DNA from 2 places in the Paenibacillus sp. GM1FR genome. Region 2 is predicted to be linked to the other one. Evidence: riboswitches for the same ligand, from Rfam matches in the RefSeq annotation. Region 2 holds a riboswitch; the other holds the start of a gene.
The links. A riboswitch is a leader RNA that binds a small molecule or an ion and turns the genes downstream of it on or off. The one in region 2 is predicted to bind glycine.
Positions count from the first base shown of each region.

Region 1: another riboswitch for glycine. It lies ahead of gcvT (glycine cleavage system aminomethyltransferase GcvT); the one in region 2 lies ahead of sdaAB (L-serine ammonia-lyase, iron-sulfur-dependent subunit beta).

Region 1 covers NZ_MKZL01000044.1:86,129-94,545, reverse strand. Annotated here, with positions in the region: gene PAEAM_RS22925 (BglG family transcription antiterminator) at 1-174, opposite strand, end outside; gene PAEAM_RS22920 (PTS mannitol transporter subunit IIBC) at 213-1,667, opposite strand; gene gcvH (glycine cleavage system protein GcvH) at 2,087-2,479, opposite strand; glycine riboswitch at 2,823-2,945, shown strand; glycine riboswitch at 2,949-3,049, shown strand; gene gcvT (glycine cleavage system aminomethyltransferase GcvT) at 3,267-4,403, shown strand; gene gcvPA (aminomethyl-transferring glycine dehydrogenase subunit GcvPA) at 4,400-5,755, shown strand; gene gcvPB (aminomethyl-transferring glycine dehydrogenase subunit GcvPB) at 5,836-7,326, shown strand; gene ptsP (phosphoenolpyruvate--protein phosphotransferase) at 7,564-8,417, opposite strand, start outside.
Region 2 covers NZ_MKZL01000027.1:422-8,838, reverse strand. Annotated here, with positions in the region: gene PAEAM_RS19185 (ABC transporter permease) at 1-238, opposite strand, end outside; gene PAEAM_RS19180 (ABC transporter ATP-binding protein) at 235-1,149, opposite strand; gene PAEAM_RS19175 (HAMP domain-containing sensor histidine kinase) at 1,235-2,764, opposite strand; gene PAEAM_RS19170 (response regulator transcription factor) at 2,791-3,474, opposite strand; gene PAEAM_RS19165 (alpha-glycosidase) at 3,701-5,461, shown strand; gene sdaAA (L-serine ammonia-lyase, iron-sulfur-dependent, subunit alpha) at 5,645-6,622, opposite strand; gene sdaAB (L-serine ammonia-lyase, iron-sulfur-dependent subunit beta) at 6,612-7,301, opposite strand; glycine riboswitch at 7,438-7,574, opposite strand; glycine riboswitch at 7,579-7,703, opposite strand; partial or broken gene PAEAM_RS19150 (collagen-like triple helix repeat-containing protein) at 7,839-8,417, opposite strand, start outside.

The DNA of each region.
Region 1 (8,417 bases), on a different contig from region 2:
TTTTTTTTCCAGCTTCATGCCCAAAGGTTCAAGCCATTGTTCAATCATTTGCAGCTCCCGGTGAACCGTTCGGGTACTGACCTTTACTTCAACGGCGATTTCGCCGGCAGTGACTTCATGTGGATGCTCCAGCAGGAACTCCACGATTTCACGTTGTCTTTTGGTAATACTCATATCTCAGCCTCCGGCTCAGGGAAAACAAATGCGTGCAATTACTTCAGACGTTCAACGAGCGCATCGTATTCCGGGCTTTTTAGGAAGTTGTCGATGGATATATGTTCTGCGTTCGGCGCAACGGAGCGGGCACGATCGGTCAATACTTGTTGTGTGATCACCACGTCTGCATCCGGCGGGATATCACTGATAGCCGTATTGGTCACCGTAACGTCAATCCCCTCTGCCTTCATCTTCTTGCGTAGAATGGAAGCACCCATGGCACTTGACCCCATGCCTGCATCACAGGAGAAGACAATTTTCTTCACGTCTGTTTTGACGGTAGAAGAAGCCATATCTGCGGCTCTGTCTGCTTCACGTTGATTAGCCGTAATACCAGCGTTTGGCACGGTTCCTTGACTCTTCATGTCTTTCATCCGACTGGATGCGGACTCTAGATCTTCGTCCTTTTGTTTACCCGTTTTCAGCAAAACTGCTGCAACCAGGAAAGAAACGACGGCTGCTACAAGCACCCCTGCGAACATCGGCAGGTATCCACCTTTTGGTGTTAAGAAGAAATACGCGATAATACTACCCGGTGATGGTGCTGAAACAAGTCCTGCTCCGGTGAGCATGAATGTTAATGTACCTGCGACGCCACCCGCAATTGCAGCAAGAATCAGAATCGGTCTCATCAGAATGTAAGGGAAGTAGATCTCATGAATTCCCCCGAAGAAATGAATGATTACGGCACCCGGTGCAGAAGATTTGGCCATTCCGCGTCCGAAGAAACAGTAAGCAAGTAAGATACCAAGTCCCGGACCCGGGTTTGATTCAAGCATGTATAATACGGATTTCCCTAATTCTCTCGCTTGATCTGTTGCAATTGGTGTAAGAATCCCGTGGTTGATTGCATTGTTCAGGAACAATACTTTACCTGGTTCAATGATTAGGTTGACCAGCGGCAGCAAACCAAGATTCATTAAGCCCTGTACACCGGCAGATAATACTTTGCTAATCGCTTCTACAGCAGGCCCGATGCCCAGTAGCGCAAAAATCCCCAAGATCCCGCCAATAATACCAGCTGAGAAGTTGTTAACCAGCATTTCAAATCCGGCTCTAATTTTACCTTCAATGGATTTATCGAACTTTTTGATAATCCATGCTGCCAGTGGTCCGGCAATCATGGCACCGAGGAACATCGGAATATCACTACCCACGATGACCCCGATGGTCATAATGGCACCCACGACACCACCACGCTGACCATGCACCATCGTACCCCCGGTGTAACCAATTAACAGTGGCAGCAAATATTTGATCATCGGATCAACTAGCTGTGCAAGTGTCTCGTTAGGGAACCAGCCTGTTGGAATGAACAGAGCCGTAATTAATCCCCAGGCGATGAACGCTCCCATATTTGGCATGACCATACCACTCAGGAATCGGCCAAAACGCTGAACACCAACCCGTAGCCCACCTTTGGAATTGGACGATTGGTCCAAATTACTCATTGTATTATCCTCCTTGGATCAAGTGATTATGATTTATGAAAGGGGTATCATTTCTCCCCTGCTGTAATCCTAAGCGAGAATGCTCTCCTGTTCAATGAAATGAAAGCGTACTTTCGTCATGAACAATGATGACAACATTAGGTTATGTAATCGTTTTACTTGATGCATAATGGCTGAACCCATTGGTACACAAGGATTTTCTTGCCTATGACTTTTGTCATTTCCAGAATCATTTTCTAAACTATAGCTTGGTCCAATCAGGTGATTTACATCCACAATCTGCTTCAATCCACATTCAAAACCATTCTTGGAAAGCACAAAAAACCTGTGCAAGCATCCGGCTCACACAGGTCGAAACAATATGAAGCTCATATCATTTAATTATAAAATATATGTTAATAAGTACAAGTTCGTTGATACTATTCTTCCGTATGTTTCCGATACGCGTCTGCATTCATCAATGTAGACAATGCTGCTGTCAGATCTCCCTCAACACGGATCTCAATCATCCAGCCTTCCTCGTAAGGAGAGCTGTTCACAAGTTCAGGGGAGTCCTGCAACGAATCATTGACTGCAGTAATTGAACCTGTGACGGGAGAGAACAAGTCCGAAACCGTTTTGACCGATTCGATCGTTCCAATGATGTCCTCTGCTTTTACATTGGTTTCAAGGTCAGGCAATTCCACAAACACAATGTCACCCAGCTGATGCTGCGCGAACTCGGTAATGCCAATACGTACAGTATCCTCCCCTACGGTTTGCACCCATTCGTGCTCTTCACTGTACAGGAAATCACTTTTCAATTCGCTCATCGATATCCGCCTCGCTTTTCATTAATGAGTACATGCGTTCTTTGACCTTAACCTTTTTCCCAGAACATAGCGTATGACATTTTTGAATCAAATGTCAAGATACCTCACAATTTATTTGCTGAACACCTCTAAATCCTGTAACCGGATTACACTCTTTCTTCATATACTGGTGAATATTAGAATAGTAAGCGTAGTCTTTTTAAATACACGAACAATAAAATAAAAACTAAATTAAATATTCGGTTTTAAATAATTATCTATGATATCGTTCTTGACATCAGTAGTGGATTCACGTTTTAATGAGAGGAGTAAATGTGTTTATTGGACTATGTTATACCCGCGGATGAATGTAAAGGGAGAGATTACCCGTGACACCCGATTCGGGATGTACATGAGGTAACGCCGAAGGAGTAAACCACCGATAAGCGGGGGTGAATCTCTCAGGCAAAAGGACTTTTACGGGACGCAACTCTGGAGAGCATCTATTCGCCCTGTGCGGGCGTTATGATCACCCAAGGGGAAACCTGCTGCGCAACGCAGCGGGGTAACTCTCAGGTACAAGGGACAGAGCCTTAGAATACAGCGTGCTACTTGGCATGCCGATTCTTTGGCCTGTCCTTTTCCTTTTTCCCAAAAAACGAAAAACAGGATGTAGAACGGCGCTGCCATAGCTGCCCTTACCATACTTATGTGATGAAAATATCTAGCTGAAAATTTAAAAACACCCTGGTTCATTGATCCACGATTGTATATCCGGCCGGCTGACGGCCCATGACGAGGTGATTTGATGTCCGATTTGCTTAGAACACCACTCTTCCCACTGTATCAGCAATACGAAGGCGTACGGTGCATTGATTTTGGAGGCTGGGAGCTTCCGGTACAATTTAGCGGAATCCAGAAAGAACATGAAGCAGTACGCGAGCGCGCGGGACTGTTCGATGTATCCCATATGGGCGAATTCACAGTACAGGGTGAGCAGGCTGAAGTTTTTTTGCAACAAATGATGACCAATGATGTGACCACGCTGGTTCCCGGTCAAGCCCAGTACACCCTGATGTGTTATCCAAATGGCGGTGTGGTGGATGATCTGCTCGTGTATAAGCTGGAAGATCAGCATTATATGCTTGTGGTTAACGCCTCCAACATCGACAAGGATTGGGCGTGGCTGCAAGAGCACTTGATCCCCGGCGTAAGTATGACCAACGATTCGGAGCAAACGGCGCTGCTCGCCTTGCAAGGTCCACTGGCTGTAGACATTATCGGGAAAGTTACAGATACGGATGTAAGCTCGATTGAACCGTTTCGTTTTGTGCAGGATGCTGAAGTATGTGGAGTAAAATTACTGTTGTCCCGTACCGGATATACCGGTGAAGATGGCTTTGAACTATATGTTCCTGCGGACCAGGCTGCTGTGGTCTGGAATGGATTAATGCAAGCCGGTGAAGGTCACGGACTTGTACCGACAGGCCTCGGTGCTCGGGATACACTGCGCTTTGAAGCAAAGCTCCCTCTGTATGGACAGGAATTGTCGGCAACTATCTCTCCACTCGAAGCTGGCGTTGGCATGTTTGTGAAGCTGAATGCCGGACCTTTTATAGGACACGAAGCCTTGTTACAGCAAAAAACTAACGGGCCCGCCCGCAAACTGGTCGGCATCGAAGTGTTGGAGCGCGGTATTCCCCGCCCCCACTATCCGATTTACGCCGAAGGCGTACAGATTGGTGAAGTGACAACAGGCACGCAATCACCTACATTGAAGCGTAATCTGGGGCTTGCCCTCATCGACAGCAAATACGCTGCGCTGGGAACCCCGCTTGAGATTGAGATCCGCGGCAAGAAACTAAAAGCCGAGGTCGCGAAGACCCCTTTTCATAAACGGACACGTACGTCGAAGACACCTACTCAAGGAGCTGATCAAGCATGAGCAAGCACCGTTATATTCCCATGACTGAGCAAGATCAGAGCGCCATGCTCGCAACCATCGGTGTGGATACGCTGGAGGATCTGTTTCAGGACATTCCGCAGGAGATCCGTTATCAGGGCGAGCTGCCCGTATCCTCCAAACTTGATGAATATGCGCTGACACGTCACATGTCCAAACAAGCCGGCGCCAACGCCAATTTTGAAACACACGCCAGCTTCCTCGGCGCAGGCATATATGATCATCATGTTCCTTCCGTCATCAATCATGTCATTTCCCGTTCCGAGTTTTACACTGCCTACACACCTTATCAGCCTGAGATCAGCCAAGGTGAACTACAGGCCATTTTCGAATTTCAATCCTACATCTGTGAATTAACCGGTATGGCTGTAGCCAATGCCAGCATGTATGACGGCGCAACAGCTTTTGCGGAAGCCGGTAATCTCGCCGCAGCAGCAACACGTCGCAAACAGCTTATCGTATCCCGTACCGTTCATCCGGAAGCCCGTCAGGTATTGCAGGCATATGCGCACGGACTCCGTCTGGAGATTGTCGAGATTGGTTATAAGGATGGCGTCACTGATTGGGATGCCCTGCAAGCAGCCATATCCGACGATACCGCTGCTGTCATGATCCAGAGTCCGAACTTCTTTGGTGCCGTGGAAAATGTGAAGCAGGCTGCCGACCTCGTGCATGCGCACAAGGGCCTGCTCGTTGTAAGTGCCAACCCGCTATCGCTGGGTCTGCTGGAAGCCCCAGGCAAGCTGGGTGCCGACATCGTTGTAGGTGATGCGCAGCCCCTCGGCATCGCCGCTTCACTCGGCGGTCCAACATGCGGATATTTCGCTGTATCCCAGCCTCATATGCGCCGAATTCCTGGCCGAATCGTAGGCCAGACCACGGATCGCAACGGCAAGCGTGGTTTTGTACTCACACTGCAAGCACGTGAACAGCATATCCGCCGCGAAAAGGCGACATCCAACATCTGTTCCAACCAAGCTTTGCTTGCACTCAGCGCATCTGTGTATATGTCCATCATGGGTAAACTGGGTATGATCGATGTCGCGGATCTGAATTTGCAAAAGAGTCATTACACCCTGAATACATTAACTGCAATTCCTGGAGTTAGCCTTACTTTTAATGCACCAACATTTAATGAATTCGTGATTAAACTTCCTGAAGGAACAGACGTGAATGCTCTTCAGTTGAAACTGCTGGATGCGGGCTTTATTGGTGGCTACGAACTTGGACGTGATTATCCGGAGCTTGCCGGACATATGCTGATTGCTGTTACAGAACGGCGCACTAAGGAAGAGATTGACGAATTCGCACGAGCATTGGAGGGATCGCTGTGACTCAGGAAACGACGACAACGACAACATCGGTACAAGGACAATCGGAAGCGAGTACAGCTGTCTCCACTTCGGCTCAATCTGTGTTAGAAAAATTCAACGCACAGACCTTATCTCCTGCTTCGGAACAATCATTGATTTTTGAACTCAGCAGCCCTGGACGTGTCGCTTATTCCTTGCCAGAATGTGACGTTCCTCGCCAGTCTGCCGATACGTTGATTCCCCGGGAAATGCTCCGTTCGGAAGCAGCGGCACTGCCGGAAGTGTTTGAGGTAGATGTTATTCGACACTATACCGCTCTGTCCCGCCGCAACTTCGGCGTAGATAACGGATTCTATCCACTGGGCTCTTGTACGATGAAATACAATCCAAAGATTAATGAGGATGTTGCCCGTTATAACGGTTTTGCCAAAATCCATCCGTACCAGCACGAATCCAGCATTCAAGGTGCACTAGAACTGTTATATACGTTGCAAAACGACCTTGCAGGTCTGACAGGTATGGACGCTGTGACCTTGCAACCAGCCGCTGGTGCCCATGGAGAATGGACTGGACTTATGATGATTCGTGCCTACCACGAAGGTCGTGGCGAACAACGTACCAAAGTCATCGTGCCTGATTCCTCTCATGGTACCAACCCGGCAAGTGCAACCGTTGCAGGATTTGAGACTGTGACAATTCCGTCCCGTGCAGACGGACTGGTCGATCTGGACGCGCTCCGTGCGGCCGTTGGTTCCGATACGGCAGCATTGATGCTGACCAACCCGAATACACTTGGTTTGTTCGAGAAAGACATTCAGGAGATTGCATCCATCGTACACCAGGCTGGTGGCTTGTTGTATTACGACGGAGCCAACTCCAATGCCATTATGGGCATTACACGTCCGGGTGATATGGGCTTTGACGTGGTGCATCTGAACTTGCACAAAACGATGAGTACACCTCATGGCGGTGGTGGACCAGGTGCCGGACCAGTTGGTGTGAAGAATCGCCTGATTCCATTCCTGCCTAAACCAATGGTGATCAAGAATGATGATGGTATGTATGCATTCGATCGTGAAGGCGATCAATCCATTGGCCGGGTGAAAGCCTACTACGGTAACTTCGGTATATTGGTACGTGCCTATGCCTACATTCGTACCTATGGACCGGAAGGATTGCGCCGTGTATCTGAATGTGCGGTACTCAATGCTAACTATATGATGGCCCGTCTCGCACCTTACTACGAGATTCCGTATCCGGGTGTATGCAAACATGAATTTGTCATGTCTGGTCGGGGGTTGAAGCAATATGGTGTACGCACACTTGACGTTGCCAAACGATTGCTTGATTTTGGATATCACCCACCTACGGTGTACTTCCCGCTCAACGTGGAGGAATGCATCATGATCGAGCCGACAGAAACCGAAAGTAAAGAAACGTTGGATGGATTCATTGATACGATGATACGGATTGCCAAAGAAGCGGAAGAGACACCTGAATTGGTCCTGAACGCACCTTACGGAACACCGGTTACTCGTCTTGATGAGACAACCGCGGCACGCAAACCTGTACTGAATTGTGCTTGCAGTTAAGCACTAAGTGTATTACTAATCATGCTCTTGCTGATGTTAACTACACCAGTAAGAGCATTTTTTTGGCTAGACATTACAGGACCTTTCTCCTCGTACTCCCCTTCTAATTCCTATACGTTCGAGCAACAAAAAAAGCCAGTACCCGCTGTAACAGCGGATACCGGCAAAATCGCTGCATCAATGCAGCTCATTATCGGAAAAAGAAAAACCTCAAATCCGGAGGAAACCCCGGCAAAATTACGCTTGAATGCTTTGAACCAATTCAACAACTTGTTCAGCCGTTTGCATATCCAGAGCTTTAGCAGCCAGTTCCTGCATATCCGCACGGGACAGCTTGGTGATCTGACTACGAGCTGGCAGAATGGAGGTTGCGCTCATGCTGAACTCATCCAATCCAAGACCAAGCAGCAATGGAATTGCTGTTTCGTCTCCTGCCATCTCACCACACATGCCAACCCATTTGCCTTCACGATGCGCTGCATCGATAACCATTTTAACCAAACGCAAAATGGCTGGGTTGTAAGGCTGGTACAGATAAGCCACTCGTTCGTTCATGCGGTCAGCAGCCATCGTGTATTGAATCAGATCGTTCGTTCCGATACTGAAGAAATCCACTTCTTTGGCAAATTGATCCGCCAGAACTGCAGTCGAAGGAATTTCGACCATGATTCCGAGTTGAATGCTGTCAGAAACAGCAATACCTTCAGCAACCAGCTTCTCTTTCTCTTCGAGCAAGACAGCTTTTGCTTCACGGAATTCACCGAGTGTTGCGATCATCGGGAACATGACACGCAGGTTTCCATGTACGCTTGCACGCAGCAATGCACGCAATTGTGTACGGAAGATATCCAGACGGTCCAGACACAGACGAACTGCGCGGAAGCCGAGGAATGGATTCATTTCTTTTGGCAGATCCAGGTATGGAAGCTCTTTGTCTCCACCGATGTCGAGTGTACGAACAACAACAGGTTTACCTTCCATTTTTTCCAGTACCGCTTTGTAAGCATTATACTGAATGTCTTCGGAAGGAAGCTTGTCTCTGCCCATGTACAAGAACTCGGTACGGTACAGGCCTACAGCCTCGCCGCCGT
Region 2 (8,417 bases):
CGATCATGGAGCTGAGAATGGTTGCTCCCAGCATCAGAGACAAGGGCACAAAGACAACCACATTGCCCAATAATCCGCCCCACAGGTTATCTGCATACTGCTCTTTCAGATAGTCCAGCCGTAAGCCAAAATTAAGCGCCTGCATCGCTGTCAATCCAAGAGGGGCCAGAAAGACAAGAAACCAGATCCCTTTCCCCCGAATCTTGAGCCAGTCTGACGATAATGCACGCCCGGTCATATGGAAGCCCCCTCGCCAATGACCCGCATGAACAGATCTTCCAGCGACTGACGCTGTTCCTCTACACGATACACATCATGATCCTGCTCAATTAATCGGCGCACAAGCAGTGCCACTGAACTGTTATCCATATAAGGAAAAGTTAATGCAGAACCTTGTTGCTGACCAAATTGGCCCTGTTCTCTCGCCAGCTTCATAGCCTCTTCCGGCTCGGAAACCGTTAATCGGATAGAGCTACCCGTCTGACTATGCAGACTTGCGATGGTATCCTGAAGCACCATCTTGCCTTCACGGATAATACCAACACGACTTGCCATCTGTTCGACTTCACTCAGCAAGTGGCTGGAAACCAGAACGGTAATGCCATGTTCCAGCGGCATGCGTTTGATCAGTTCCCGAATCTCCTGAATACCGGCAGGATCAAGCCCATTCGTTGGTTCGTCCAGAATCAGCAGCTCTGGTTCACCCAGCAAAGCGCTGGCAATACCCAGACGTTGCTTCATCCCAAGGGAATACCCCTTCACTGAACGTTTGGCATCCTTGGTCAGATCTACAATGGACAGCACTTCAGCAATTCTGGATTTTGGTACATTGATGATGCGGCGCAAAGTTTCCAGATTCTCTACTGCGTTCAGATGGCCGTAATAGGACGGGTATTCGACCAAGGAACCCACACGGCGCAAAATATCCATGCGATCCTTGCGGATATCCTTGTCGAAGACACGGATCACACCTTTGGTTGGTTTAATCAAGCCGAGAAGCATGCGAATCGTTGTTGTTTTGCCGGCGCCGTTGGGACCGAGGAAGCCGTAGATATCTCCCTTTTTAATATGCAGATCAAGTTCACGGACCGCTGCACGGTCCCGGTATGTTTTCCATAGATTAGCCGTTTGAATAATATTTTCACTCACTGTATGATCACCTCAGAACTATCGTAACCTTCCAAGGTTAAAGCCAAAGTAGTCTCTAGTTTAAGTTTAGTTTAAAAAAGCTAATTCAGCGGTTTGTTGTTTCCCTGTTTCCCTTACCACTGTAGATATATGTCTGGACACCCGTATCGGAACTTTCTACCCGCTTGCGCAGACCCATCTCACGAATCAACAGGTCTACAATGGATAAGCCTAGACCTGTGCCTTTTGTGTCGGAATTCTGTTGCATTCCCGGACCCCGATCCTGAATAACGATGGCCGTCTCACCCTGAATCTCCTGAGTAGATATACCAATATATTTCCCGTTGGCGGCATGACGGATCACGTTTTGGAACAAATTATCAAGAATACGGCGCATGCCCTGTTCATCCATATGCCAAATCAACGGTTCCTCTGGCAGGTCAATATCAATATCGAATTGCTCTTTCTCCCAGACCGGGTACCAGGCGGCCGCCGTTTCCCTGACGATCCGAAGTATATCTTTCTCTTCCAGCTTCAGTGTATATTTCCCACTTGTGAGCAAATTGTAGGATAACATGTTGTCAATGAGCCCGCCGAGGTCCTCCATCTTTGCTTCCATGCGATGTAATGAACGGTCACCTTGCTCGCTCAGCTCTTCCTTGTGCAAAGCATGCATATGTCCACGAATCACCGTTAGCGGGGTGCGCAGATCATGGGAAAGCCCTGCAATGAGACGTTTGCGCAATTGTTCTTCTTCGCGTTCACGGTGGCGGCTGTCGGACAGTTGATGCACCATCTGATTGAAGGATTCCTCTAGTTGACCAATCTCGTCTGTCCGGCGGATATCTACCGGAAGCGGGAGACCTTCCTTGCCTGTGGTCATCATGGCCGTCTGCAACCGAATAAGTCGTTTGCGAATGCGTGCGAAGAAGAGAATCGACATAATGATAAAGATCAGAAAGATGAGGGTCATTACGATACCAAGATACAAGAGTTCCATCGGCCAGTTACTCTGATTCATTTGCAGAAGTGACCGTGGCACTTCAATGATCATGAATCCCTGTCCTTTGTCCTGCTCAGCTCCGCCAATATATGCAACTACGGTCAGTGGATCGCGAAAAGAAGCTTCTTTCATGAATTGCACCGTATTGTTTACATTCCATAAGGCTGGAATTCGGGTCTCTGCCGTTTGCCCGGAATCCAGTGACCATCTCAATGTCGTGTCTGTCCTGCCATCCGGCGACGTGGATTTCAGAAGCGTTACATCTTCACTACCGAGAATAAAGAGGGTCTCACCGCTCGCTTTCACACGATACATGGAAGCTTTGGGATACGAGCCATGTAATTGCTCCAACCGGGCCTTAATCTCTTCATCCGAAGCACCATCCAGGTTCTTCGCTTCATGTGACCAGAGGTTACTGATCTTAGTAACATCACCGTAAGGCGCGGCGTGGTTCATATTCGTGTCCGTGTTATTCACTACAACAATATATATAACGGATATGATCGGAAGTACAACGGGCACAAATAATACAGCCGCCAAGATCAGGAGGATGTATCTGGACATCAAGGACCGCCCAAAGCGAAGCTTGCGCCGCCCGGATTGCTTTTGCTCCATGCTTCGTTCTCCCTTCATGATCTTCCGTTCTCTGAACAACCGAATCATGGCTTCTTCACACGATATCCCACACCACGGACCGTCTGAATAACTACAGGATTGGCCGGATCAAGCTCCAGCTTTTCGCGTAGATGTCGAATATGTACCATTAAAGTTTTGTCCCCATCCAGATAGGGCTCGTTCCAGACGGCTTCATAGATCTGCTCTTTGGTTCGAATCATGCCCATATGTCGTAGCAGGTAGGCGAAGATGTGGAACTGTTTTCCCGATAAAATAATCTCATCTCCCGTCTCCTCATTGACGATCCGGTTGTCCTTCTCATAGATGGAGAGATGATCCAGCTTCAGGGCTGTATCCGATGAGACCGCTGTTCCTGCCTTACGCAGTTGTACTTCAATCCGGGCAGCCAGTTCATCGGGGTGAAATGGTTTGGTCACATAGTCATCGGCAAAATCAAGACCGTGCAACTTATCGTCAATGGACGTTCTGGCCGAGAGCATGACAATGGGCACGGCGGGATGTTCTTTTTTCAGTCGCTGGCCCACCGTAAATCCATCCAGCCCAGGCAGCATGACATCAAGAATAATGAGTGAACAACCGACAGCAGCCTCCGCTGCACCTTCACCACTGCCGAGCCATACCACCTCATAACCGCGCTCCTCCAGATCGGCTCTGACCCAAGTCGCAATTTCCGTATCGTCTTCAATATATAACAGTTTGGTTTTCATCCGAATATTCGTTTCCTTTCTGCCCCCATTGGGTTAATGATATATCTGAACATCTTCATGATAAAAGCTGTCTATAACATATGGATTCATGTCTTGTTGAAACAATGTTGAAGCCTTTACGTTACCACACATGCTAATTATAGCTTATCCATTACCTTGGGTAACGTCATATCCATCAAGTCTACCAAGTACATACTAGTTCTACACCTGACGGGAGGAAATCATTATGTTGCTGGAAGCTATTTATCATCAACCGAAACGAAACTGGGCCTATGCCTATGACCAAGATACAATCCATCTGCGCCTGCGTGCCAAAAAGAATGATCTGACCGAGGTACATGCCCTGACCGGGGATAAATATGCGTGGGATGCAACCAAAGCGCTGGTTCCCTTAACAAAGTTCACCTCTGACTCCATGTTCGATTACTTCGAGGGTGAGGTGAAACCTCCCTACCACCGACTGAAATACTCTTTTCTGCTCAAAAACGGAGACGAACAGATCTGGATGACCGAGACGGACTTCCAGGAAAAAGAACCGGACGATCCGGGTCGTATGTTCCAGTTCCCTTATATTCATGCTGGAGCTGTATTCACACCCCCTGCATGGGTTAAGGATGCAGTGTTCTATCAGATTTTCCCTGAACGATTCGCCAACGGCAACCCGGATATTAGTCCGGAAAAGGTAGAGCCGTGGGGTGGTGAGCCGACACCTTTCAATTTCTTCGGCGGTGACCTTCAGGGCGTAATCGACCATCTGGATTACATCAGCGATCTTGGCATTAATGCGATCTACTTCACCCCCATCTTTGAAGCCACCACCAATCACAAATACGATACCGAAGACTACCTGCGGGTAGACCGGCACTTTGGTGACGCAGATACCGTGAAACGACTGGTCGAGCTGTGCCATGCACGCGGAATTCGCGTACTTCTGGATGCTGTGTTCAACCATTCCGGGAAGACATTTGCGCCGTTTGTAGATGTACAGAAGAACGGAGAACAATCCAAATATAAGGACTGGTTCCATGTACATGAATACCCGCTGGACGTGAAGGACGGCATTCCTACGTATGAGACCTTCGGATTCGAAGCGCATATGCCAAAGCTGAATACGGAGAATGCTGAGGTTAAGGCCTATCTGCTGGAGGTTGCCGAGTATTGGATCAAGGAAGTAGGTGCGGACGGATGGCGGCTGGATGTGGCAGACGAAGTGGACGATGCATTCTGGCGTGATTTCCGCCGTGTAGTCAAAGCGGCTAATCCGGATGCCTATATTCTGGGCGAAGTATGGAACGAGTCTTCCTCCTGGCTGCAAGGCGACCAGTTCGATGCGTCCATGAACTATCCGTTTACCGATGCCGTGAATGCATTCTTTGTGAAAAATACGATGCACGCCGAACAGTTCGCAAACTCCATCGGGCGACAGTTATCCCGTTATCCGCTTCAGGCCAGCGAAGTGGCGTTTAACTTGCTGGACAGCCACGATACCACGCGGCTGCTCACGCTGTGTGAAGGCGACCAGCGCAAGATGAAGCTGGCTGCGTTATTCCAGTTCAGTTACATGGGTGCTCCGTGCATCTATTACGGAGACGAGATTGGCATGGATGGCGAACATGATCCGGGTTGCCGTAAATGCATGGAATGGGATGAAGCAAAGCAGGACCGAGAGCTGTTCGACTTTTATCAGAAGCTGATCTCCCTGCGTCATGCTCATCCTGCCCTGCGTGCAGAAGGCACCGTTCGTTTCCTGCAGGCTCGTCATGATGGCAGCCAACTGGTATTTGAACGGCAAAATGAGGAGGAACGCATTCTGGTTCTGTTCAATCGATCAGAAGAGACGGCTATTGTCGAGCTGGAGGCTGGTGACGAGGAATGGACCGAGTTATTCGGCGGAAACCATCGTACTGCCAAGGAAGATGGCGTACTCGCCATTGAATTGCCCGCGTATGGATATGCCGTACTGAGTACGGCTGTGAGCCAGAACTAGAGTCATAATACACATTCATCTGAAGTCAAATATAAGTATCCTAACTTCGCTTCATCTGGTAGCATAAAACAAGCGTCCTGCATAACCCGGATTCGGGTTCGCGGACGCTTGTTTTTGTATTTTTGTATTCGCCGTTATACATCATAATGTCACTGATTTATATATCGGTGGTCCCGGTTCAGCTTAAACCTGAGTACCCTTGTCCACTTGAGCATTGTCCGCCCCACTTGTAGTTGTGTCAGAATCCGCTGGTTTCGACTCCTGCTCAGGCTCGGCACGCTTTGCCTTTGGTTTAGCCAGCTTTTGCATCATTTTGCGGCCTGTTGGCGTCTGGGCCAACCCGCCTTGGGCTGTCTCCCGATGGCGGCTCGGCATCGCACTGCCTACTTCCAGCATGACATCGATGACTTCGTCTGACGGAATGGCACTACGCACTCCGGCCAGGGCCATGTCAGCCGCAGCCAGCGCCGTAACTGCACCCAGTCCATTACGGACGATGCACGGGATTTCAACAAGGCCTGCGACCGGATCGCAGATAAGGCCCAGTGTATTTTTTAACGCCAAACCAACGGCATGAACAACCTGTTCCGGTGTACCTCCACGCAGTTCAACCATGGCACCCGCAGCCATGCCAATAGCGGAACCCACTTCCGCCTGACAGCCACCTTCGGCACCGGAGATAAATGAATTGTTGGCAATAACATAACCAATCGCCCCCGCACAGAACAACCCGTTCACCAAATGTTCGTCCGTCCAGCCAAACCGCTCCTGTGAGCTAATAAACACACCCGGGATAATGCCGCAGGAACCGGCTGTTGGTGTTGCCACGATCCGGCCCATGGAGGCATTCACTTCAGATACACACAGGGCATACGCCATGGCAAGTGCGGAAGCATCTCCCGAGCAAGTCTCACCCTTGCGAATGTACTCAGCCATTTTTTTGCCGTCTCCACCTGTTAATCCACTGCGTGATGTCGTATCTTCCGTTAACCCTTTGCGTACCGCTTCCTTCATCACCTGATAATATTCAGACATCTGCTTCACAACATCCGCTTCCGGTGTATTGGTCTCCTGAACCTGCTCCTCGATCATCAGCTGAGCAATGGTTTTGGATTCTGCTGTACAGATCGTATTCAGTTCGTGCAAATGTTTAAACCGCATCCGAATCAACTCCTCTCTTCAAATCAATGACACGAATGTCCAATACATGGTCCAGCTCCCTTAGACGCTTGAGCATATCAGGATTAGGCACACCATCCATTTCCATCGCGGTAAGCGCTTCGCCATCACGGGCTTTCCGGTCCACCTGCATATACCCGATGTTAACCCCGGATGAACTGATCGTGGACGTTACCGATGCAAGCACCCCTGCTTTGTCCGCATGTCGCAGAACAAGTGTTGGAAACTCACCACTAATCTGAACACGAAAATCATTCATCGAATGCACGGATACGCTTCCACCACCAATGGATGCACCGATTAAGGAGCAGGCACGTTCTCCATGCCACAACTCAATTTTGACCGTATTTGGATGAGGAGCAGGTAGGCCACTTGTATAAAACTCAACCTCCATGCCCGCTTCCTCTGCGTATTGCTCTGCATCCGGGATACGCGGATCGTCTGTGACATAATCCAGCAGACCACCGATCAGTGCCAAATCTGTTCCGTGCCCCTGATACGTATCTGCAAATGAACCGTACAGCGTCAGCCGGGCACGATCTGGCGTACATCCCAGCCACTGACGAGCAATTCTTCCTAACCTTGCCGCACCAGCTGTATGTGAACTTGAAGGCCCCGTCATCGATGGACCAATAATTGAGAAAACATCTTTAAATCGCACTTGTAACCCTCCATTATTAATCATGATTCATATTTGTAAAATGTATTCGTCATTTCGATCCAGGAGTTTCACCACAATGTCCCTTATTTAGATATGATGACATCAAAAAAGGACAGAAGAAGGCCTTAGGCCCTCTCTCTGTCCTCGATACCTGAGAGTTTCACGATCAGCAGTGTCTCACGACAAGGGTGAACTGCCTGCGATTACAGACAAGTTCACCGGGCTGACTGATCATATACCCCTTGGGTGGCGCAGTTCGCGCACTCTCCAGAGTTGCGTCCAACGATGGTACATTTACCTGAGAGATTAACCACTGCGCCGGGTGCACAGCAGCTTGCTCCTTCGGTGCCTGAACACTAGCCATTGTGCTCGGCTAATCCAGGTCTCTCCCGCTCGTTATCATCCGCTGTATTTATTTTAATTCGATTCGAATTGGTACATTTCTAAATTTTTGATCAAGTATACCCATAGAGTAATGCACAATATCATATATGTCAACAAAAGTAACGTGTAATTACCATAAGTCCGATGTCTATTTTAACTGAAGCGAATAGCATTAATATTTCTCACTTCCGCTGAGGCACTCGTGACGTTACTAGTTGTCGTAAATTCAATACTTACTGTATATACGTTAGTAGTTGTTGCAGGAGCAGTATCCACGTAGGTGTTGGAAGAAAGAAACCTCAACGTTCCCGAAGCATTACCGGTTCGTGAGAGCTGCAATTGATTAATTAGAACTCCGTTACGTCTCAGGTTAACGTTATATGCGATACTCCAGTTAGACCCTACAACTACCGCTACTTGTGTACTATTATCGATTTTCACGCGTTGACCTGCCACCACGGGTACATTAAGTGTCTGAATGGTCGTTTCACCGGTCAATGGAAGAGCCAATGCCGCTGTCTGACTGTTAGCAAACAAGGAAGAATCCGCAGGGGCAGAAGCTGCTGTCGATCCAGTAGCTCCTGTTGCGCCAGTGGCTCCGGTCGTTCCCGTTGCTCCCGTTACACCAGCCGTCCCGGTTGTTCCCGTCGCACCTGTCGCACCTGTAGCCCCAGTGACTCCGGTCGCTCCCGTTGCTCCCGTTACACCAGCCGTCCCGGTTGTTCCGGTTAC